DNA from 3 places in the Cupriavidus sp. LA-1 genome. Region 1 is predicted to be linked to each of the others. Evidence: predicted binding sites of a transcription regulator. Region 1 holds the regulator's gene; each other region holds the start of a gene.
What was found. Region 1 encodes HrcA, which represses chaperone genes, less so after heat shock. Its sites were predicted from a motif close to TTAGCACTCNNNNNNNNNGAGTGCTAA; they were not measured.
Positions count from the first base shown of each region.

Region 2: rpoH (RNA polymerase sigma factor RpoH) is a predicted target of HrcA. The motif match lies at 4,001-4,027, and genes of this name have one in related genera.
Region 3: groES (co-chaperone GroES) is a predicted target of HrcA. The motif match lies at 2,175-2,201, and genes of this name have one in related genera.

Region 1 is NZ_AP031387.1:2,725,007-2,732,833, forward strand. It holds gene grpE (nucleotide exchange factor GrpE) at 1-201, opposite strand, end outside; gene ACZ5MJ_RS12750 (hypothetical protein) at 477-650, shown strand; gene ACZ5MJ_RS12755 (RNA-binding S4 domain-containing protein) at 716-1,111, opposite strand; gene hemH (ferrochelatase) at 1,108-2,223, opposite strand; gene hrcA (heat-inducible transcriptional repressor HrcA) at 2,330-3,364, opposite strand; gene ACZ5MJ_RS12770 (NAD kinase) at 3,467-4,384, shown strand; gene recN (DNA repair protein RecN) at 4,440-6,191, shown strand; gene ACZ5MJ_RS12780 (hypothetical protein) at 6,241-6,693, shown strand; gene mprA (MprA protease, GlyGly-CTERM protein-sorting domain-containing form) at 6,838-7,827, shown strand, end outside.
Region 2 is NZ_AP031387.1:3,476,598-3,484,424, forward strand. It holds gene ACZ5MJ_RS16235 (CmpA/NrtA family ABC transporter substrate-binding protein) at 1-11, shown strand, start outside; gene ntrB (nitrate ABC transporter permease) at 64-969, shown strand; gene ACZ5MJ_RS16245 (ABC transporter ATP-binding protein) at 988-1,791, shown strand; gene ybiB (DNA-binding protein YbiB) at 1,882-2,880, shown strand; gene ACZ5MJ_RS16255 (pirin family protein) at 2,900-3,775, opposite strand; gene rpoH (RNA polymerase sigma factor RpoH) at 4,110-5,039, shown strand; gene ACZ5MJ_RS16265 (SCO family protein) at 5,144-5,764, opposite strand; gene cyoE (heme o synthase) at 5,880-6,824, opposite strand; gene ACZ5MJ_RS16275 (COX15/CtaA family protein) at 6,821-7,827, opposite strand, start outside.
Region 3 is NZ_AP031387.1:3,138,360-3,146,186, forward strand. It holds gene groL (chaperonin GroEL) at 96-1,739, opposite strand; gene groES (co-chaperone GroES) at 1,789-2,079, opposite strand; gene ACZ5MJ_RS14685 (glycosyltransferase family 87 protein) at 3,044-4,300, opposite strand; gene ACZ5MJ_RS14690 (alpha/beta hydrolase) at 4,424-5,035, opposite strand; gene ACZ5MJ_RS14695 (LysR substrate-binding domain-containing protein) at 5,125-6,042, opposite strand; gene ACZ5MJ_RS14700 (isochorismatase family protein) at 6,226-6,954, shown strand; gene ACZ5MJ_RS14705 (pirin family protein) at 7,043-7,804, shown strand.

The DNA.
Region 1 (7,827 bases):
CTCGCCTTCGGCAACCGCGCGCATGTACAGGTCGTAGTGCTCGCGCGCCTTGGCTTCCAGGGCGGCCAGCTGGGCCGCCGCATCGTCCACGACAGCGGCTTCCGGCGCGCCGGCCTCCTGGCTGGCGTTGGCGGCGGTGGCCGCCTCGTCGCCCGCGGGCGACGGCGTCTGGGTGGATGGCGTCTGCTTCTGTTCTTCCATGTCGATCCGTATCGATACATTGTCGCGGCCCGCCGAGGGCGCGGCCGCGGGTGGTAAATCGGCGTGTGTCCGGTTCAGGTGGTGGCACGGCGCCGGTTTTCAAGAGTGGCGCCGGCGCGACGCGGAAATACACCGTTACAAAGCGCAGCCATATGCAATCGAGGCCTTATTGCTTTGGCGCAACGCACTCACTAAGATTCTTAGTAAGAAAAATGACAAAAATACCGGGAGCCTTGGAGATGGTTCATTTTTGTGCCTCTTCCGAAAGGTTGGCCATGCATAAGCTGCCAGTCGTGACGCTCTGCCTCGTGGCCGCATTGGCGGTCATGACCGTCTTTATCTGCCTTTCCGGCGCATTCACCCCGCGCGATACGGAGTATGGCAGCGGCAAGGCGGTGTTCAAGCACTACATCGTCCCCATCGTCAGCCAGCAATTCAACCAGGAATAGGCCCCCTGGCATCCAATACCGCTGCGCGGCGGCGCCGGAGTCATCCGGGCCGCCGCGCTGTCGTTTCAGCCCTTGAGGTGATCGATGCGGCGCCGGTCGCGCTTGGTCGGGCGCCCCTGGATCTGTGCCGACGGCTCGGGCTCCAGGCGCCGGCGCTCGGCATCGGCCAGCCGGCGGGACTGGCTTTCGGCACTTTCCTCATACAGCGTCTGCGCCACCGGCGCCGGGCCGCGCGCCGGGGCAATGCCTTTCACTAGCAGTTCCCAGCGCTGCTGGTGCGCTTCCAGCTCGACCTTGTCGCCGGGCTTCACCTCGCGCGAGTTCTTGCAAGGCTGGCCGTTGACAGTCACCTTGCTGCGCTCCACCGCTTCGGCGGCCAGCGAGCGCGTCTTGAAGAAGCGCGCGCACCACAGCCATTTGTCGATGCGCTGGCGCGCACCCGGATCGAAATCCACGTTCATGCCGCCGCCCCCCGAGTCTGCGCGCGTGTGCGCCGCGCTTCCAGTTCATGCGGATGCGGCGTGGCCAGCGGCCAGCCCTGCAGGTGCTGCAGCGCGATCTCCGCCATCGCCGCGACCCACGGCGCGGCATCGTTCATGCACGGAATGAAGTGGAAGTCCTTGCCGCCCGCGACCTTGAATTCAGTCTGCCCTTCCATGGCGATCTCTTCCAGGGTCTCGATGCAATCTGCCGGGAAGCCCGGGCAGAACACATCCACCCGCCCCGCGCCGACCTTGCCCAACTCAGCCAGCGTTGGCGCGGTATAGGGCTGCAGCCATTCCGCTTTGCCAAAACGAGACTGAAACGTCACTTGATACTGCCCAGGCTGCAGGCCCAGCGCCTCGCCCAGCAGGCGGCCGGTCTTCAGGCACTCGCAGTGGTAGGGGTCGCCCAGCTCCAGCGTGCGCCGCGGCACGCCGTGGAACGACAGGATCAGCTTGTCGCCGTGGGCAAAGTCCGGCATGCCGTGCTGCCTCCAGTAGGCGCCGACCTGCTGGTGCAGCGCCGAGATATAGGCCGGGTGGTCATGGAAATGCTTGACCAGCCGCAGTTCGGGCTGGTTGCGCCACTGGCCCAGCACGCGGAACACCTCGTCGAAGGCCGTGGCCGTGGTGGTGCCCGAGTACTGCGGATACATCGGCAGCACCAGCAACTGCTCGCAGCCCTGGCGGCGCAGCGCCTCCAGCACCGAGGCGATCGACGGGTTGCCGTAGCGCATCGCGCACGCAACCGTCACTTCGTGGCCGTGCTGGTGCATCAGCCGCTGCAGCGCATGCGCCTGCCGTTCGCTGTAGACCAGCAGCGGCGAGCCCGTCATATGGGCCTCGCGCAGCCAGATCGATTCGTATTTCAGCGCCGAGGCGCGCGAGCGCAGCGGCAGGATCACCCCGTGCAGCAGCGGCAGCCAGGCCGCGCGCGGGATCTCGACCACGCGCGGGTCCGACAGGAATTCCTTCAGGTAGCGCCCCACCGCCTTGGGCGTGGGGGCATCCGGGGTGCCCAGGTTGACCAGCAGGATCGCCGTGCGCGGCGCCTGGCCGTGCTGGTAGGCCGGTTCGGGAGAAAACGTCATATCGCTTCCGGGTTGGCACGGTGCCGGAGTGGCGCCGGTGCGGCGCACCGGCGATTGCCGCGCTCGGTAGGAATGGAGCCGCAGGTCAGACCGGATCGCCCGACCACTAGTTCTGGCTCAGGGCGCTGGACAGCAGCCGCGCGGTGATGTCGACGATAGGAATCACGCGCTCATAGGCCATGCGCGTGGGGCCGATCACGCCAAGCGTGCCGACGATCTGCCCGTCGACCTCGTACGGGGCGGTGATGACCGCCATGTCTTCGATCGGTACCAGCCGGCTCTCGCCGCCGATAAAGATCTGCACGCCCTGCGCATGGCTGGACACGTCCAGCAGCTGCAGCAGGCTGGTCTTGTGCTCGAACACGTCGAAGAGGCGCCGCAGCTTGTCCATGCTGGAGGCCAGGTCGTCAACTTCCAGCAGCTTGCGCTCGCCGCTGATATAGACGTGGTCGTCGTCCTCGTCCGCGACGGTGCTGCCGGCCTCGACCGCGGCCTGCATCAGCTGCGACATGTCGCGGCGCAGGTCCTGCAGCTCGACCCGCAGGTGGCCGCGCACCGTGTCGAAGCTCATGCCGGCATAGTGCGAGTTGAAGAAATTGGCCGCCTCGATCAGCTGGGCCGGCGTGTACGGCAGTTCGGTCTGGATGATGCGGTTCTGCACGTCGCCCTCGGGGCTGACGATGATCAGCAGGATGCGCTTGTCCGACAGCCGCATGAATTCGATCTGCCGGAACGCCTGCGCTCGGCGCGGCGTCATCACCACCCCGGCAAAGTGCGACAGGTTGGACAGCGTGCGCGCGGCCGCCGTGATCATGCGCTGCGGCCCCAGTTGCTGGCCGCCAAGCTGGTCCTGGATCTGGCCGGTCAGCTCGGCCAGGTCGGCGTTGCGCTCGAGCGGCTTGGCCGTCAGCATCGAATCGACGAACAGGCGGTAGCCGCGCGGCGTCGGAATCCGGCCGGCGGAGGTGTGCGGACTGGAAATGAAACCCATTTCCTCCAGATCGGACATCACATTGCGGATCGTCGCCGGCGACAGGTCCAGCCCCGAGTACTTCGACAGGGTGCGGGAACCGACCGGCTGGCCTTCGGCGATGTAGCGCTCGATCAGGGTCTTGAGCAGGGTTTTGGAACGTTCATCCATGATGCCCCGATTTTACGCAAGTTTTGGACCTTCTGGCGCCCGGCCCGGGTGGCCTGCCGGCGCCTGCTGACAACCGTCACGGCGGTATGGTCTAATCCCGGCATGTCCGCCCCCCCCAAAGCCAGCGCCGTGCGCACTCCGTTCAAGACCGTCGCCCTGGTGGGCCGGTACTCCACCGCCGGCATCGAAGGGCCGCTGGAGGAGATCGCCTCCTATATCCTGCGCAACGGCCAGGATGTCGTGTTCGAGCGCGAGACCGCGCTGGCCACCGGGCTGACCGGCTACCCTGCCCTGTCAGCCGAGGAGATCGGCCGGCAGGCCGACGTGGCCGTGGTGCTGGGCGGCGATGGCACGCTGCTGGGCATCGCCCGCCAGCTCGCCGGCCACAACGTGCCGTTGATCGGCGTCAACCACGGGCGGCTGGGCTTCATGACCGATATTGCCCTCGACGACGCGCATACGGTGCTGCCCGACATGCTCGACGGCCGCTACGAGGCCGAGACCCGCCTGCTGCTGGAATCGCGCGTGGTACGCGACGACATGGACATTTTTTCAGCGCTGGCGCTGAACGACGTGGTGGTGAACCGCTCTGGCATCTCCGGCATGGTCGAACTCGCGGTGTCGGTGGACGGCAACTTCATGTACAACCAGAGGTCCGACGGCCTGATCGTGTCGACCGCCACCGGCTCGACCGCCTATGCCCTGTCCGCCGGCGGCCCGATCCTGCATCCGACGCTGTCGGGCGTGGTGCTGGTGCCGATCGCCCCGCACGCGCTGTCGAACCGGCCGATCGTGCTGCCGCACGATGCCGAGGTCACCATCGAAGTGGCCAGCGCGCGCGATGCCAGCGTCAACTTCGACATGCAGTCGCTGACCTCGCTGCTGCCGGGCGACCGCATTGTGGTGCGGCGCTCGGACAAGACCATCAACCTGCTGCACCCGGTCGGCTACAACTACTACGCCACGCTGCGCAAGAAGTTGCACTGGCACGAGTTTCCGTCCGAAGACAACCGCCTCTGAGCCGCCCCTCAAGCCTCAGCCCGAACCCATCGGACCGACTACCTTCCACGCCACGATGCTGCGCAGCCTGTCCATCCGTGATTTCGTCATCGTCGATACGCTCGACCTGGACTTCGCCTCCGGCTTTACCGTCTTCACCGGCGAGACCGGCGCCGGCAAGTCGATCCTGATCGATGCCCTGGCACTGGTGCTGGGCGAGCGCGCCGACGCCGGCGTGGTGCGCGAAGGCGCGCCGCGCGCCAGTGTCAGCGCCACCTTCTCGACCCACCCCGCGCTGGACGCCTGGCTGGCCGAGCGCGAGCTCAACAGCGAAGAAGACGGCGGCGTGCCGACCGTGCTGCTGCGCCGGACGGTCGATGCCGGCGGCCGCAGCAAGGCCTTTATCAACGGCGCCGCCGCGACCCTGGCACAGCTGCGCGAAGTCGGCGACCAGCTGGTTGACATCCACGGCCAGCACGCGCACCAGCTGCTGCTGCGCCCCGATGCGCAGCGGCTCTTGTTCGACGCCCACGCCGGCCTGACGCAACAGGCCGGCGCCGTGGCCGAGGCCTGGCGCGCGTGGCGCGCCTGCGTGCGCCAGCGCGAGGCGGTGGAACACCAGTCGCGCGAAATGCAGCTCGAGCGCGAGCGTCTCGAATGGCAGGTCGGCGAACTGGACAAGCTCAACCCGCAGCCGGGCGAGTGGGAAGAGATCCAGTCCGAGTACAACCGGCTGTCGCACGCCGCCGGCCTGATCGACGGCAGCCGTGCCGCGCTCGAGGCGCTGTCCGAGGCCGACGGCTCGGTGCTGTCGGCGCTGAATACCATCGTCCACAAGCTGCAGCAACTGGCCGATGTCGATCCCGCCCTGCGCGACGTGCTGGCCGCGCTCGAGCCCGCCCAAGTGCAGGCCGAGGAAGCCGCGCACTCGCTCACGCGCTATGTCGACCGGCTCGAACTCGACCCCGAGCGGCTGCAAGCCGTGGAAGAACGCATGCAGGCGCTGCACGCCACCGCGCGCAAGTACCGCCTGCCGCCCGAGCATCTGCCCGACGAGCTGCTCGCGCGCCGCCAGCAGCTCGACGACCTGCAGGCCGCGCAGGACCTGAACAAGGTGATGGCGCGCGAGGCCGCGGCCAAGGCCGCCTACCTGACGCTGGCGCAGCATCTCAGCCACGCCCGCAATACCGCCGCGCAGGCGCTGTCCGCCGCGGTCACCGACGCCATGCAGGGCTTGTCGATGGCCGGCGGCAGCTTTGTCGCCGCGCTCAACCCGCTCGACGAAGGCCAGAGCTACGGGCTCGAGCAGGTCGAGTTCCTGGTGGCCGGCCACGCCGGCGTGAGCGCGCGGCCGCTGGCCCGGGTGGCCTCCGGCGGCGAACTGGCGCGCATCAGCCTGGCGATCTCGGTGATCACCAGCGAAGCCTCGCCCACGCCCACACTGATCTTCGACGAGGTCGATACCGGCATTGGCGGCGCGGTGGCCGAGGTGGTCGGCCGGCGCCTGCAGGAACTGGGCCGCGCGCGCCAGGTGCTGTGCGTGACCCACCTGCCGCAAGTGGCGGCACAAGCGGGCACGCACCTGCTGGTCAGCAAGGAGACCACCGCCGAGGGCGACGGCTCGGTGACGCGCTCGCGCATCCGGGTGCTGGACCCCGCCGGCCGCGTGGTCGAGACCGCGCGCATGCTGGGCGGCGCCACCGTCACGGCCACGACGCTGCAACATGCGCAAGAGATGCTCTCGCAGGGCATGGCCGACAACCCGGGCAGCCAGCCCGCGCGCGCTGGCAAGGACGCCAGGCGCAGCCGCCGCGCCGCCGCCGGCTGACGGGTCCGTCGCACCGCTCGCCCACCTATACACTGACAGGAGCCTAACCATGACCCGCCAAGCGCCGCCTGCCGGCTTCCGGTCCCGCCCGCGCGCCTCGCTGCGCGCCGTGCTGGCCATCGCCACCGCCGCATCGGCCGCACTGCTGGCGCTGTCCGCCTGCCAGGCCCAGCCCAGGGCCTCGGCCCCGCCGCCGGGCAGCATCAGCGATGACCGGGCCATCGGCGACATCATGGTCCGCTTCAAGCCGCCCGCGGTGAACCTGTCCGAAGACGCCGGCAAGCTGCTGGCCGAGATCAAGGGCCCGATCCGCTATGTGGTCAAGCGGCCGATGTCCGGCGGCGTGTGGCTGGTCACCGCGATCTCGGCGTCGGCGGACGCCACCATGCAGCAGGCGGTCGAGACCCTGCGCGCCACGCCGCGCATCGAGACCGCCGAACCGGACCGGCTGATCAAGCCCAGCCGCAATATCCCTACCAGCCGCGACATGCCGCAGAGCTGAGGCCAGGGTTGCACCAGTAAGCAAGCCCTGCATCAAGGACGGGGACCTTCGGTCACCCTTGCGCAACCCGGCTGGATCGTATTCGCTACATAAGATGTCCCGCGCCGCCCGAGCCAGGGCGCGCCACGCCCCAGGGAGGAGTACATGCCGCAATTCGCGCAGTCTGTCTTCTGTCGCAGCTTCGTGGCTCGCCGCTGGCGGGCAGTCGTCCTGGCCGCGGCCGCTGTGTGCGGCCTGGCACCGACCAGCGCGGCACTCGCTGCCGGTGCGCATGCCGCACCGGCCTATACCGGCCATATCATCGTGCGCTGGCGCGACGACACCACGGCCGCAGCCGATGGCAACGGGACCAGCAAGACCCCCGCTGCCGCCGATGCGCTCAAGCAACTGAGCGACCGCACCGGCATCGCCGTCACGGCGCGCCGGGCCATGGGCGGCAACCTGCAGCTGGTGCAGGTGCCCGACGATGTGGCGGCCGACCCGGAAGCGGCCGCGGCCCGGCTGCGCCAGGACCCGCACATCGCCGATGCCGTGCCCGACCGCTGGCTGAAGCTGCACGACACCCTGCCCAACGATCCCGAGTTCCAGGTCAACCAACCCTACCTGATGGGCACGGGCACCGCGGTGGGCGGCGTCAACCTGCCGCACGCGTGGGACCGCAGCCGAGGCAGCAGCGGCGTGGTGATCGCGGTCGTGGACACCGGCTACCTGCCCCACCCCGACCTGGCGGCACGGCTGCTGCCGGGCTACGACTTCATCAGCGACCCTACCATCTCCAATGACGGCGACGGGCGAGACAGCGACCCGACCGACGCCGGCGACAACGTCCCGGCCGGCTTCACCTGTCCCGGCAGTTCCACGCCCACAAAGACGGCCACCTACAACAGCTGGCATGGCACGCGCGTGGCGGGCGTGCTGGGCGCGCTGACCAATAACGGGCAGGACATCGCCGGCGTCGACTGGAACGCGCGCATCCTGCCGGTGCGCGTCTCGGGGCGCTGCGGCGCGCTGCTCTCCGATACCGTCGAGGGCATGCGCTGGGCCGGCGGCCTGTCGGTGCCAGGCGTGCCGGACAACCCGACGCCGGCGCGCGTGGTCAATATCAGCCTGGGCGGGGGCACCTGCAGCAGCATC
Region 2 (7,827 bases), 750 kb from region 1:
TCAAGGCCTGATGCAGGCCCTCCCCCGCTGATTCGCAGTGCCCCTGACAAAAAGGAGCCAGATGTGAATGCCATTGCCCACCCTACGCCCGATGGTGCAACCGTAGCCGCCAGCGCCGACCCCGACACCAAGGAGCGGGCGCGCCGGCGCGAGCGGGAAATCGCCGCGCAGGCCCGACGCGCGCAACGGCGCGAGGCGGTCGCCGCGCTGGTGCTCAAGGCCGTGCCGCCGGTGCTGGGCTTTGCCCTGTTCGTGCTGGCCTGGCACGGCATCGCCACGATGATCCCGGCCATCCCCACACCGGGGGCAACCTGGAACGCCGCGGTGCCGCTGTTTGCCGACCCGTTCTACCGCAACGGGCCCAATGACCAGGGTATCGGCTGGAACGTGCTGGCGTCGCTGGCGCGCGTGGCGGCGGGCTTCGGCCTGGCCGCGGTGATCGGCATCCCGGCCGGCTTCCTGATCGGACGCTTTGCCTTCCTAAATGCGATGACCGCGCCGGTGATCAGCCTGCTGCGCCCGGTCTCGCCGCTGGCGTGGCTGCCGATCGGGCTGCTGCTGTTCAAGGCGGCCAACCCGGCCGCGATCTGGGCGATCTTTATCTGCTCGATCTGGCCGATGGTGATCAACACCGCGGTGGGCGTCACGCGCGTGCCGCAGGACTACCTGAACGTGGCGCGCGTGCTCGACCTGTCGGAATGGAAGGTGTTCACGCGGGTGCTGTTTCCCGCGGTGCTGCCCTACATGCTGACCGGCGTGCGGCTGTCGATCGGCACCGCGTGGCTGGTGATCGTCGCCGCCGAGATGCTGACCGGCGGCACCGGCATCGGCTTCTGGCTGTGGGATGAATGGAACAACCTGAAGGTAGAGCACATCGTGATCGCGATCTTCGTGATCGGCATCATCGGCCTGCTGCTGGAGCATGCGCTGCTGGCGCTGGCCCGGCGCTTCAGCTACGGCACCAACTGATACGCGGGGAGCAACGCCATGGACAAGTTCGTCAGCATCGAAAGCGTCGGCCAGACCTTCAAGACCCGCAAGGGCCCGTTCGTCGCCCTGCGCGATATCCACCTGCAGATCGCCGAGGGCGAGTTCATCACGCTGATCGGCCATTCCGGCTGCGGCAAGTCCACGCTGCTGAACCTGGTCGCGGGGCTGGCCACGCCCACCGCCGGCGCCCTGATCTGCGCCGGCCGCGAGATTGCCGGCCCGGGGCCGGAGCGTGCCGTGGTGTTCCAGAACCATTCGCTGCTGCCGTGGCTGACCTGCTTCGAGAACGTCTACCTGGGCGTGGAGCGCGTGTTCACGGCCAGTGAAAGCAAGGCGCAGCTCAAGGCGCGCACGCACGACACGCTGGCGCTGGTGGGCCTGACGCACGCCGAGAACAAGTACCCGCACGAAATCTCCGGCGGCATGAAGCAGCGCGTAGGCATTGCCCGCGCGCTGGCAATGGCGCCCAAGGTGCTGCTGATGGACGAGCCCTTCGGCGCGCTCGACGCGCTCACGCGCGCGCATCTGCAGGACGAGCTGATCAAGATCGTGGCGCGCACGCGCAGCACCGTGGTGATGGTGACCCACGATGTCGATGAGGCCGTGCTGCTGGCCGACCGCATCGTGATGATGACCAACGGCCCGGCCGCCACCATCGGCGAAATCCTGAAGGTGAACCTTCCACGCCCGCGCGACCGCGTGGCGCTGGCCGACGACAAGGCCTACCACGCCTGCCGCACCGCGGTGCTGGACTTCCTCTACCGCAAGCAGCGCAACCCGGCGCTGCAGGAAGCCGCCTAGCGCTTGCCCGCCGCGCCCGCCGTTGGCGGCAATGGGCGCGGCGGCCTTGCTCCGCTATCATGAACCCAGAACAGACTACCCCACGCCGCCATGACCACATCAGCCGCCCCCTTTCCCGCCGCCCGCTATATCAAGGAGATCGGCCGCGGCGTCAACGGCGCCCGGGCGCTGCCGCGCGAGGACGCGCAGGCCTTGTTCGACGCCATGCTGGCCGGGCGCGTCTCTGACCTGGAGCTTGGCGCCATCCTGATGGCCTACCGCATCAAGGGCGAGGCGCCGCACGAACTGGCCGGCATGCTGGAAGCCGCCCATGCGCACTGCCAGCCGCTGGAAGCACCGCCTGAGCGGCAGGTGGTGGTGATCCCCAGCTACAACGGCGCGCGCAAGCAGCCCAACCTGGTGCCGCTGCTGGCGCTGCTGCTGGCGCGCGAGGACATCCCCGTGCTGGTGCACGGCACGCGCGTCTTCAGTGGCCGCGTGACCACCATGGCGCTGTTCGAAGCCTTGGGCATGCCCCTGTGCGCGACCACCGCCGAGGCCTCGGCGCGGCTGCATGACGGGAACGGCGCCGGCCCCGGGCCGCTGGCGGTGCTGCCGGTGGACGTGCTGTCGCCCGGCCTGTCGCAATTGCTGGAGCGGCGCACGGTGATCGGCCTGCGCAATTCAGCGCATACGGTGGCCAAGATGCTGCAGCCGGTCGGCGAGCATTCGCCGGCGGAAGGGTTGCGGCTGTACAGCTACACCCACCCCGAATACCGCGAGACGCTGACCGATTATTTCTCGCACGAACCCGCCAACGTGCTGCTGGCGCGTGGCACCGAAGGCGAAGTGGTGGCCGACGCACGCCGCACCAGCCGCATCGACTGGATGCATGAAGGCCACCAGCAGACCCTGGTCGATCCGGCGGTGGGTTCGCTGGCCGAAGTCCCGGAACTGCCGCCCGGCAGTGATGCCGGCCTGACCGTGGCCTGGATCCGCCGCGTGCTGGACGGCGCGGTGCCGGTGCCGGCGCCGATCGCGATCCAGGTCGATGCCATCCGCGAATGCCTGCGCCAAGGCACCCGCGTGACCTGGGCCAGCCCGGTCTGAGCCAGCCCCGGGACCGCCGTCAGGGCTTGCGCGGGGGCAACGGGATGCGCTCGGTCTCGCCCGGCACGTGCGGGAACTGGTCTTCCTCCCAGCGATGGGCGGCGGCTTCGATCGCCGCCTTGCTGCTGGCCACGAAATTCCAGTAGATAAAGCGGTGCCCGTCGGTCGGGTCGCCGCCCAGCAGCATCACGCGCGACGGCGCCGTGGCCGTCAGCGTCGCGGGCTGGCCCGGGGTGAGCACCACCATATGCTCGGCCGGCAGCGGCTCGCCGTCGAGCGCCACCGCGCCGTCGACCGGATAAATGCCGCGCTCGGCATGCTCGGCCGGGATCTCCACGCTGGCGCCCGCGTCCAGCTCGATCGCCACGTACAGCGTGCGGCTGAAGACCTTGACCGGAGAGGTCTGGCCGAAGGCATCGCCAGCGATCACCACCATGCGCACGCCGGGCCGCTCGATGCGCGGCAGTGTGGCGGCGGGATGGTGGAAGAACGAGGGCTCGGCGCCCTCCTGCTCCTGCGGCAGCGCCACCCAGGTCTGGATGCCGTGCAGGCGGGCGCCGGCGGCGCGTACATGCTCGGGCGAGCGCTCGGAATGCACGATGCCGTGGCCGGCGGTCATCCAGTTGACATCGCCCGGACGAATCGCCTGGTCGCTGCCCAGGCTGTCGCGGTGGATGATCTCGCCTTCGAACAGGTAGGTGACGGTAGCCAGCCCGATATGCGGATGCGGACGCACATCCGCACCCTGGCCAGGTGGCAGTTGCACCGGGCCCATATGGTCGAAGAAGATAAACGGCCCGACGGTCTGGGTCGCCGCGGCCGGCAACAGCCGGCGCACGGTGAAATCGCCCAGGTCGCGCACATGCGGCTTGAGCAAGTGTTCGATAGCAGACATAACTCCTCCGGTGGAATAAGCGAGGCTCGCAAGGTGCTGCAGCTTGGTCGAGTGTAGCCGCTGCTGCAACAAATCATTCCAGCAGTGGGCAGAACCCCCTTGCCTGGCGCCGCTCTAAGTACAGGTATGCGGTGCCGGGGTATCGTTTCCGTCCCTCGAAGTGACTAATAGCTATCAATAGTAAAAATTGATTGATGGGAACTATGAAGACAATCGAGACTCCAATTAGCACTCACCCGGCCTGAGTGCTAAGATGCGTTGCAGTGCCGCCGACTCCCAGGAGGAGGCGCGGCGCACCGGCAACCGAACCGCCGGATGCGAAAGGAGCCATTGAGTGAACGCAGTCTTGTCTGCTGATCAAACCCTGTCGAACAACCGTCTGCCGACGGCGCCCCGGAACCCGGGCAGCTTTGCGCTGACCTTCCCGGCGACTGTAGGCAACCTCGACAGCTATATCCAGGCTGTCCACCGGATTCCGCTGTTGACCGCGGAGGAAGAGCAACGCCTGGCGCGCGATCTGCGCGACCACGATTCCGTTGATGCGGCCCGCCGGCTGGTGATGTCCCACCTGCGCCTGGTGGTGTCGATCGCCCGCCAGTACCTGGGCTACGGCCTGCCCCACGCCGATCTGATCCAGGAAGGCAATATCGGCCTGATGAAGGCCGTGAAGCGCTTCGATCCCGAGCAAGGCGTGCGCCTGGTGTCGTACGCGATGCACTGGATCAAGGCCGAGATCCACGAGTACGTGCTGAAGAACTGGCGCATGGTCAAGGTGGCCACCACCAAGGCCCAGCGCAAGCTGTTCTTCAACCTGCGCAGCCACAAGCAAGGCGCGCACACGTTCACGCCGGAGCAGGTCGAGGCCGTGGCGCGCGAGCTGAACGTCAAGCCCGAAGAAGTGATGGAGATGGAAACCCGCCTGTCGGGCGGCGACCTGGCGCTGGAAGGCCAGGTCGACGACGGCGAGGAAGAATTCGCCCCCATCGCCTACCTGGCGGATAACCACAATGAGCCCACCCGCGTGCTCGAGGCCAAGCGTCAGGACCGCATACAGGTCGAGGGGCTGGAAGAGGCCCTGGGCAAGCTGGACGAGCGCAGCCGCCGCATCATCGAGGCACGCTGGCTCAATGTCGAGGACGACGGCTCGGGCGGCGCCACGCTGCATGAACTGGCCGACGAGTTCGGCGTGTCGGCCGAGCGCATCCGCCAGATCGAAGCCGCGGCAATGAAGAAGATGAAGGGTGCGCTGCAGGCCTTTGCCTGACCTGCTCCCAGCCATGCAAAAGGCCGGTCCACTGGACCGGCCTTTTTGTTGCCCGCGACGCGGTGGGTGCGACGTTATGCCGCACCCCTTCGCGCCCCCTTACGTCACGACAGCAGCTGTTTCAGGTCGTGGGCAATGGGTTCCGGACCCTGGCCATGGCGGATAAACAGCCGCAGCTTGCCCTGCGGATCGAATACATAGCTGCCGGCGGAGTGATCCACGGTGTAGTTGCCGGGCGAGCTGCCCGGCACCTTGGCGTAGAACACCTTGAAGTCCTTGGTCACCTTCTGCAGCGCGGCCTCGTCGGCCGGGCGCAGCCCCACGAAGCGCGCGTCGAAGGCGGGCACGTACTGGGCCAGCAGCGCCTGCGTGTCGCGCTCCGGGTCGACCGTGACGAACAGCACCTGCACACGGTCGGCGTCCGGCCCCAGTTTTTCCATCACGGCCTTCAGTTCGGCCATGGTGGTGGGGCAGACATCCGGGCAGTGGGTGTAGCCGAAGAACATCACCACGGCCTTGCCCTTGTAGTCGGCCAGGGTGCGCACCTTGCCGGTGTGGTCGGTCAGCGAGAAGTCCTTGCCGAAGTCAGCGGCGCCGGTGATGTCGACATTGCGGAACGAAGCCTTCTGCTGCCCGCAGGCGGCCACGGCCAGCGCAAGCACGGCCAGCAGGGAGAAGCGGCGGAAGGCGGCGAACAGGCCAGAGGCGGGGCTTGGGCGGGGCATGGGGAGGAAACCGGTCAGCGGTGGGAGGGATACAGCACGCAGTATCGCCGATCGTGCCGCGGCGCCGCGCCGGCCGCGACAAGATGCCGCAGCCGGCTAGGCCCGGTGGCACAGGTCAGACCTGCGGCACGAACTTGAAGTAGTGGTCGACCAGCAGCGCGGCGAACAGCAGCGACAGGTACAGGATCGAGAAACGGAAAGTGCGCTGCGCCAGTTCGTCGGAATAGTTTCGGTACATCTTCCAGGCGTAGGCCAGGAAGCCGGCGCCCAGCGCCAGCGCGGCGGCGAGGTAGATGTAGCCGCTCATGCCGTAGACAAAGGGCAGCAGCGTCGCCGCGATCATGATCAGCGTGTACAGCAGGATATGCAGCAGCGTGTAGCGCTCGCCGTGCGTGACCGGCAGCATCGGCAGGCCGGACTTGGCATAGTCGGCGCGGCGGTACAGCGCCAGCGCCCAGAAGTGCGGCGGGGTCCAGGTGAAGATGATCAGCACCAGGAACCAGGCCTCGGCCGGCACTTCGCCCGCCACCGCGGCCCATCCCAGCGCCGGCGGCATCGCCCCCGACAGCCCGCCGATGACGATGTTCTGCGGCGTGGCCGGCTTGAGCAGGATGGTGTAGACCACCGCGTAGCCCAGGAAGGTGGCAAAGGTCAGCCACATGGTCAGGTCGTTGGCGTAGACGTGCAGCAGCCACATGCCGGCGCCGCCCAGGATGGCGGAAAACACCAGCGTCTGCGGCGTGGTGATCTCGCCGGTGGCCGACGGGCGCCACGCGGTGCGGCGCATCAGCGCGTCGATCTTCTGCTCGACCAGGCAATTGATGGCGAAGGCGGCGCCGGCCAGCAGCCAGATACCGGCGGCGCCGCCGATCAGCACGCGCCATGGCACCATCCCCGGCGTGGCCAGGAACATGCCGATGATGGCGCAGAAGACGGCCAGCTGCGTCACGCGCGGCTTGGTCAGGGCGGCATACTGCCGGGCAAGGTGCCGCATTCGGCTCAACTTGCCCAGGGGATGGGGGTGTGTAGCGGTAACCACGGAAGGGGTCTTGTCTTTCATGTGGCGCGGGCGGCGTTCGGCGCGGCGGCTGTGGCGCCGGCGGCCCGCACCGTAAGCCCAGCGAGCCCTATATTGTAGTGGAGGCGGACCAGCAGCAGCAGCAGCACCGCCGCGCCGCCGTTGTGCGCGACCGCGGCCACCAGCGGCCAGTCGAACACGATATTGGACATCCCGGTCGCCAGCTGCAGCGCCAGCACGGCCAGCAGCCAGCCGGCGGCACGCACCAGCCCTTCCAGCCGGCGCGCGCGCAGGCCGAACCACGCCAGGTAGCCCAGCACGACAAAGGCAAAGCCGCGGTGCACCCAGTGGATCGCCACCAGCGCAGCGTGCGGAATGTAGTCGCCGTCGGCTGTCATGCCCAGCTGGCGCCACAGCGTGAAGCCGTGGCGGAAGTCCATCTCGGGCACCAGTTGGCCGTTGCACAGCGGGAAGTCGGTGCAGGCCAGCACGGCGTAGTTGGTGCTGACCCAGCCGCCCAGGAAGATCTGGATCACCAGCAGCAGCAGGCCGATGCGTACCGGCCAGCGCAGCCGCGCGGCCTGCGCCGCGACCGCGTGCGGCGGATCGTTGCGCGAGCCCAGCTGGATCAGCACGGCCAGCAGGGCCATGCCCAGCATCAGGTGCGTGACCACGATGACGGGCTGCAGCTTCAGGGTCACGGTGAAGGCGCCGAACGCGCCCTGCACGCACACCAGCAGCAGCACCCCGGTAGCGAACCACGGCGACTGCTTCAGCTCGCGCCGCCTGACCCACGCCAGCACCATCAGCGTAATGATCAGCACGCCCACCGCCATGGCGAAGTATCGGTGGATCATCTCGATCCACGCCTTGGCCAGCGTTACCGGGCCGCTGGGCAGCGCGGTCTCGGCCGCGTGGATCGGCTCCATCGCGGCGTGCGGGTTGGAATGCCCGTAGCAGCCGGGCCAGTCAGGACAGCCCAGGCCGGAGTCGGTCAGCCGCGTGAAGCTGCCGAACATGATCAGGTCCAGCGTCAGGAACGCCG
Region 3 (7,827 bases), 410 kb from region 1:
GTCGTGCTGCCCGGAAAGAAAAACCCCCGCGGGCTCGCACCCGCGGGGGTTTTTCTTTGACAGCCTGCCCGTGAGGGCAGTCGGTCGGCGATGAATTACATCATGCCTTCCATGCCGCCCATGCCGCCCATGCCGCCCGGCATTGCCGGAGCCGACTCTTCCTTCGGCGTTTCGGCAACTGCGCAATCGGTGGTCAGCATCAGCGAAGCCACCGAAGCAGCGTTCTGCAGTGCGGTGCGGGTAACCTTGGTCGGATCCAGCACGCCCATTTCCACCAGGTCGCCGTACTCGCCCGAAGCCGCGTTGTAGCCGTAGTTGCCCTTGCCTTCGATGACCTTGGCAACGACGACCGAAGCTTCTTCACCGGCGTTCAGCACGATCTGGCGCAGCGGCTCTTCCATGGCGCGCAGCACGATCTTGATACCGGCGTTCTGGTCGGCGTTGTCGCCGGTCAGTGCCGAGATCGCAGCGCGGGCACGCAGCAGGGCCACACCACCGCCGGGGACGATGCCTTCTTCCACCGCAGCGCGGGTGGCGTGCAGGGCGTCTTCCACGCGGGCCTTCTTTTCCTTCATTTCGACTTCGGTGGCAGCGCCAACCTTGATCACGGCAACACCGCCGGCCAGCTTGGCCACGCGCTCTTGCAGCTTCTCACGGTCGTAGTCCGAGGTCGCTTCTTCGATCTGGGCGCGGATCTGCTTCACGCGGCCTTCGATCGCAGCTGCGTCGCCGGCGCCGTCGATGATGATGGTGTTTTCCTTGCCGATCTCGATGCGCTTGGCCTGGCCCAAGTCGTTCAGGGTAGCCTTTTCCAGCGTCAGGCCGATTTCTTCAGCGATGACGGTGCCGCCGGTCAGGATGGCGATGTCTTCCAGCATGGCCTTGCGGCGGTCGCCGAAGCCCGGGGCCTTGACGGCAGCGGTCTTCAGGATGCCACGGATGTTGTTGACCACCAGGGTCGCCAGGGCTTCGCCCTCGACGTCTTCAGCGATGATCAGCAGCGGGCGGCCAGCCTTGGCCACTTGCTCCAGCACCGGCAGCAGGTCGCGGATGTTCGAAACCTTCTTGTCGAACAGCAGCACGAACGGGCTGTCCAGCTGGACAACCTGCTTTTCCGGGTTGTTGATGAAGTACGGCGACAGGTAGCCGCGGTCGAACTGCATGCCTTCCACGACTTCCAGCTCGTCGGCCAGCGACTTGCCGTCTTCAACCGTGATCACGCCTTCCTTGCCGACCTTGTCCATGGCTTCGGCGATGCGCTCACCGATCGAGGTGTCGCTGTTGGCCGAGATCGCGCCAACCTGGGCGATTTCCTTGCTGGTGGTGGTGGGCTTGCTGACCTTCTTGAGCTCTTCCACGGCAGCGGCAACAGCCTTGTCGATGCCGCGCTTCAGGTCCATCGGGTTCATGCCGGCGGCAACGTACTTCATGCCTTCGCGCACGATCGACTGGGCCAGCACGGTAGCCGTGGTGGTGCCGTCACCGGCGTTGTCGCTGGTCTTGGAAGCCACTTCCTTGACCATCTGGGCGCCCATGTTCTGCAGCTTGTCCTTCAGCTCGATTTCCTTGGCCACGGACACACCGTCCTTGGTCACGGTCGGGCCGCCGAAGCTGCGCTCCAGCACCACATTGCGGCCCTTCGGGCCCAGCGTCACCTTCACTGCGTTGGCGAGGATGTTCACGCCTTCGACCATCTTGGCACGGGCGGCGTCGCCGAACACTACGTCTTTTGCTGCCATGTTCTGATTCTCCTGAATTCTGTACGGGTGGGGTTCTGCAAGTAACGGATTACTTGTTCACCACGGCCATGATGTCTTCTTCGCGCATGACCAGCAGTTCCTGGCCTTCCACCTTCACGGCCTGGCCGGCATACTTGCCGAACAGCACGCGGTCACCCACCTTGACGTCGAGGACAATGTTGTTGCCCTTGTCATCCTTCTTGCCGGGACCGACGGCGAGCACTTCGCCTTGATCGGGCTTTTCGGCAGCATTGTCGGGAATCACGATACCGGACGCGGTCTTGGTTTCGTTGTCCAGACGCTTCACGATCACGCGGTCGTGCAAAGGACGCAGATTCATACGGACTCCTAGATACAAAAGTGAGTTTTTAATCACAAATCGGCCGGCTACCGAGGCGACGGCCGTCAGAAATGTTCAGGTGTCGCAGGAGGCTGTTAGCACTCACCCCTGACGAGTGCTAATTATAGGGACGGGGTAGGGGCATTTCAAGACAGGCGGGTGATGCGGGTTTTCCCGAGGGGGGTTATCGAGATTCACTGAACTTTGAACCTTATTCACCCAACTCTGAACTGCCTAGATCACCATTTCGCCACTCTTCCCATATTTTTCAATGAGTTAGGTACTCCGCCCTCGGGCCGGTCTATGAAGCCAGCCCTGCTATACCTCGATTGGAACCGCCTAGAGGTCACATCTAAACTTGGCGGGTAAACCACTGAGGAGAAGCACATGGCAACGGCCAAGCAGGACTACGTTCGCTTCCCGGTGGCTGCACGCGTTGCAGCCAGCCGCCCCTGACCAAGTAAGGCAGTTCGCAAACATGGTCCACAGCGACTTCGAAGCCGTCGCTGAAACGGGACCCCAGCGCCATGCGCAAGCCACCCACTTGGCATCCCTCGGTCGTCGAGCGCTGGCTACGAGCATCGGGATGTGCCCAGCAGCGCCTACATCGACAAGGCCCGCAACGACCTCGGCAGATTTCAGCTACGCGACGCGTTGGCAAATTCCAGGCGACTGGAAGTGGCTGGGCTCGCACGAGTTGGAAGAACGCAGCTATGCATGGTCCGACCTCGCCGTTGAACGTGCGGGACCCCATGCCACGCAATCCGCCTCAAGCTTCGCGACACCGCCGCATTCGACCACCCCAGCAATGCCCCGCTAGGTGAGGCCTTGGAGGAAATCCGCAGCGCCTCGAACCTGACATGAAGATACCTGAACGGGGGACGCGCGAGCAGGAGGACCGGGACTTAGCTGGACTAGGGCCGCCAAGCTTCGTTGGGCGCTTTTGATGGCACCGACTGTTTTTTCAACACCTTGTTTGCGAAGCTTGCTGACGGCAAGCTACTGAGGCTTGCCCAGTGGTGCGCAGGTACCGCCTAATGATGACGGCCAATAGCATGATGAGGACGGCAGGCGTCCATTGAAGAACCATAGGAAACCGCAATGCGGCGAATGCCTGCAATGGCATTAGCCAAGTGACGACGAGCAATGCATGTTCTGCGGGACGTGCGCCGTGTTCGTGCATATCCACGGCGAGAAACGCAATGACAATTGCCAACCAGACAAGGTCGTAGAACCCCATATATGGCTGAATGAAAAGGGTCCCGCAGACGAACGCCGCCGCCTTGAGCGTGTAGCGCGCTGGTCTTGACCAAAACCATGTGACCCCACTGACGACGAACAACGCTGCCGTGACGTGAAGCGCATAAGCCGTTATATACGACACTCCGCATATTCGCAGTACGCCATAGACCGTTGGCATGAGCGGCCACATATTTGCGTTACCGGCCACCCACACACTCTGAAAAGCTGATGCGGCCCGATAGAACGCGAATGGCGTTTCCGTGCCAAACGCGAGGATGGCTGCCCCCCAAAAAAGCAACGAAAACGCGATGGCGGACGCGAGCGCACGCCAATGACAACCGCTTATCAGAACAAGTGGGACTAGGATACCTAACTGTGGCTTGATTCCTAATAACGCGATGAACGCGCCTGCAAGCACGGGCCGATGAGGCAAAAACATAAGCGCCGCCGCGCAGAGCGCCGCCGTAATCAATGAATTCTGGCCATAGAGAACGACAAAGAACAAACCAGGAAATGCAACGATTGGCAGGAAGGCTATTGCGTCAAACGGTTTGGCGATACGGCGGATGAAAGCGACGTACGCGGCAGCGCCGAATGTAAAGAACGCCGTAAGCGCGAGATTGAACGGCAGGAAGCCGAGAGGAAAGACGACGAGTAAGAATGTCGGCGGATAGGGCCACGGGCTATAGTCGCCATACGGGCGAACCGACATTTCAACTGCGCGCATAAGGTCATGCGAAAATACGGCTGCGCCGCCGTGTTCAAAGGCGACCCGCGCCGCTGACCAAAAGACGGCAAAGTCTGATGCGAAAAATAGCATCGGCACGTCGTGAAGAACGTAATAATGAATGCCGAGCTTAATTAGCCAACCGAAAGAGATAAAAATGGCGACCGCACAGTAAATCTTGACGCGGAGCGGCGTTAGCCAATAGGAACCCCGCTGCGCAGGCGTTGTGCGTACTTTTGAGGTGACGTCCATGCGTACCCCCCTGTCCGAGCTTTGCATTTTTTGCCAGTGTAGCCCAGCCCGAAATCGCAATGGGCGGGAAATTGGCCGCCCAGACCAGATCGCCGGCCTGAGGCGGCGCTTCACGCCCCTTCTTCAGTCCTTGCCGGAATGCGTGGCGGCCCGCTGGATAAGCTTCGCCACTTCGGCCGGATGCGAGATGTAAGCAGCGTGGCTGGCGTTCTTGATCTCGATCGTCTTGCTGCCGGCGCGCGTGGTCATGAAGCGCTCCAGGTCAGGGTTGATCGCGCGGTCCGCTGTGGCCACGACCGCCCAGCTCGGCTTCGTCCTCCAGGCGGCTTGTTTAATGGGAACTCCGAATGACTGCGCGGCCGGCATTACCTGCGAGATCGCCATGAACCTGGCGTCAGCGGCGGGCACGTCGGCGGCAAAGTCTGCGTGGAAGGACGCCGGGTCAAAGTGCAGGTAACCATCGGGGGTTGGCTTGATGGCCTGGGTGGCGGGCGGCATCTTCCTGGTCAGGTCGAGCGGGCTTTCTCCGGTGTCAGGCTGGAATGCAGCCACGTAGACGAGGCCAGCGACCTTGTCATGGTTACCGGCTTCGGTGATGACTGCACCGCCGTAGCTGTGGCCAACGAGGATGCTGGGGCCGTCCTGCGCCTCGATCACGCGGGTGGTGGCTTTCACGTCATCGTCGAATGAGGTTTCCGGCTGCTGTACGACAGAAACCTTGTAGCCGTCGCGCATGAGAATCCTGATACGAATGGAAGCCGGAAGCATCGTCCATGACGTAGCCACCTAGCGACTCGCCATGGCGCAACCAACTCAGACAGGCGCTAAGCTGCCAGGCTGACCTCCCGCGGCAGCTCGTCCTTCAGAAAGTCTACAAGGGCACGCACGGCAGGCATCATGCCCCGGCGGGTCGGAAACAGCACCGCCAGCCTCCCCTCCCGAGGCCGCCAGTCCGGCAGCAAGACGGACAAGGTTCCCGCCTCGATCTCGCTGCGGCAGGCATAGAGGGGCAAGCTCGCGATACCCATCCCCGCAATCGCCGCTTCTTTCAATGAGGCGATATTGTCGCTCTGCAGGCGCGGCTGGATCGGCCGGGTGGCTACGTCGCCGGTCGTGCAGACCAGGCGCAAGACGGTCGTGGGTTCATGGATCGAGGCATACATCAGGAAGTCGCCAGGCGGCAGCGCTTCGGGCGAGTCGATCACGGTGGTCCGCGCCAGATACGCCCGGCTGGCAACCAGCCCCCAGCGAGCGGTACACAGGGGAGCCTGCACCAGGCTGGATGATTCCATCTCCATGCCCAGGCCGCGTATTGCCACGTCGATATGTTCCTCGACGAGGTCGACCTGCCGGTTGCTGGCCTGGATCGCGAGCCGGACCTTGGGGTAGCGCTGCATGAAGCGAGGGACCAGCCTGGCCAGCACGGTGTCGGTCAGCGGAACCGGCACGCTGACCCGCACCAGCCCGGTCGGCTCGGCCGTTCGCCGACGAACCGCTTCTTCACCGGCTTGTGCCTCCGAAATCATGGCCCGGCAATGGTCGAACAGCTCCTGTCCGGCATCTGTCAGGCTCAGCCGACGGGAAGTCCGCTGCAGCAGCCGGACGCCCAGCGTGTTTTCCAGGCCGGTTACACGCCGTGAAATGTGCGACTTGCTGACGCCGAGGGCCTCGCCTGCAGCGGTGAAGCCGCGGTGCTCGATCACCTTTGCAAAGAGGTAGAGATCGTTCAGATCGACAGGCATGGCATTGGCTCGCTTTCACCGGGCATCGTTTCCTGACGGAAACGATAGGTTGCTATATACCATATTTATCGTTTGTCGTTGCCTACCTATGATGGATTCAACCCGGTCACGTGATGTACCGGACGGTAACGGGCGGCGCGGATACGTCGCGGCCTTCTCCAACCATCAAGGGTTTTATCGATCATGAAACTTCATTCATTCCTGAAAGCCACGGTTCTCGCGCTGGCCGTTGTCACCACTTCCGCTGCCATGACGGGCGTGGCTACCGCCGCCCCCGCCAGCAATGCCGCGGCCCCTGCCGGCGCGGCATCCTCCCTGCTGTCCCGGGACAACACGGTACTGCTGCTGGTTGATCATCAGGTGGGTCTGTTCACCGGCGTGCGCGACATTGACCTCGGCCAGCTCAAGCACAATGTGGTGGGCCTGGCCAAGGCGGCGAAGACGCTCGGGATTCCGGTGGTGGTCACCGCCACGATGCCGGACGGCATGTGGGGCCCCACCATTCCCGAACTGACTGCCGCGCTTCCCGGGGTGCCGGTGATCAACCGTACGGCAATCAATGCGTGGGATGACCCGAAGGTTCGGGCTGCCATTGAAAAGACCGGCCGCAAGCAAGTGCTGATTGCCGGCGTGTCGCTGGAGGTCTGCGCCACGTTCCCGGCATTGACGCTGAAGGCAGCGGGCTACGATCCGCGCGTGGTGCTGGACGCATCGGGTACGTTCAGCGATGCCAAGCGCACTGCCGGACTGCAGCGCCTGGCCACCGCCGGCATCACGGTGACCGACTACGCCACGGCCGGGGTGGAGATGCTGCACGGGAACAATGATCCGAAAGCGCAGCAGGTCTACGCCGACCTCGACATGCCCTTCGCCGGCCTGGTATGGCAGCTCAAGAACAGCGCAGCCAAGTGAGGTTGAAATGGGTTCGGCGAAAAGGGCGCTGTGACGCTGATCCGCCGGACCTCCCCGAAGACGTTCACGGCCATATGAGGTTCGAACCATGCATGCTGCAGATGATGTGAAGATTGCCGGTCCCGTGAAAGGAAACGAGCTGGTTATCGGCGACCATTTTGATGCACTGAATTTCAATCGCAAGAACGGCACGCCCGATCCCTTGCTGATGGTCGACCACTTCCGGATGCGGGCGCCTACCTTCGGGCCGCATCCTCATGCCGGATTCTCTGCCATCACCTATGTCTTCGAGGATTCGACCAGCGCGCACCAGAACCGAGACTCCATCGGAAACTTCGGCCCGATTCGGCCGGGCGCGCTCCATTGGATGGTCGCAGGCAGCGGCGCTGTCCACGACGAATGGCCGGCGACCGCGGGTGCCGAAACGCATGGGATGCAAATCTTCGTCGAGCTTCCGCAGGAACTGAAATCGGCGTCACCGTACGCCATCGACCTGAACTCCGAGGATATTCCAGCGCTGGTCGAGGCTGGCCTGAGGGTCCGTGTCGCAGCAGGCAAGCTCGGCAACCTTGCATCCCCCATCGCCCTCCCGCAGGAGTTCCTGCTGCTTGACTGCTTCTTTGACAGTGGGGCGACCTTTGACTTCTCGGGTCAGCTGCACGCGAGCACATGGCTCTACGTACTCGCCGGCGACCCCGGGATTCTTCTGCATGGCGAGACGGTCCGGCTTTCAGCGGGGCAGGCGCTGGCAATCCAGACACCTCGCGACAGCACGCGGTTCGCAATCACGAGCGCAACCGACAGCCATTTTGTGCTGATGTCGGGCGCCCCGGTCGGGGTCGCAAGCTGACCACCCGGGCAGGTGCGCGAGCG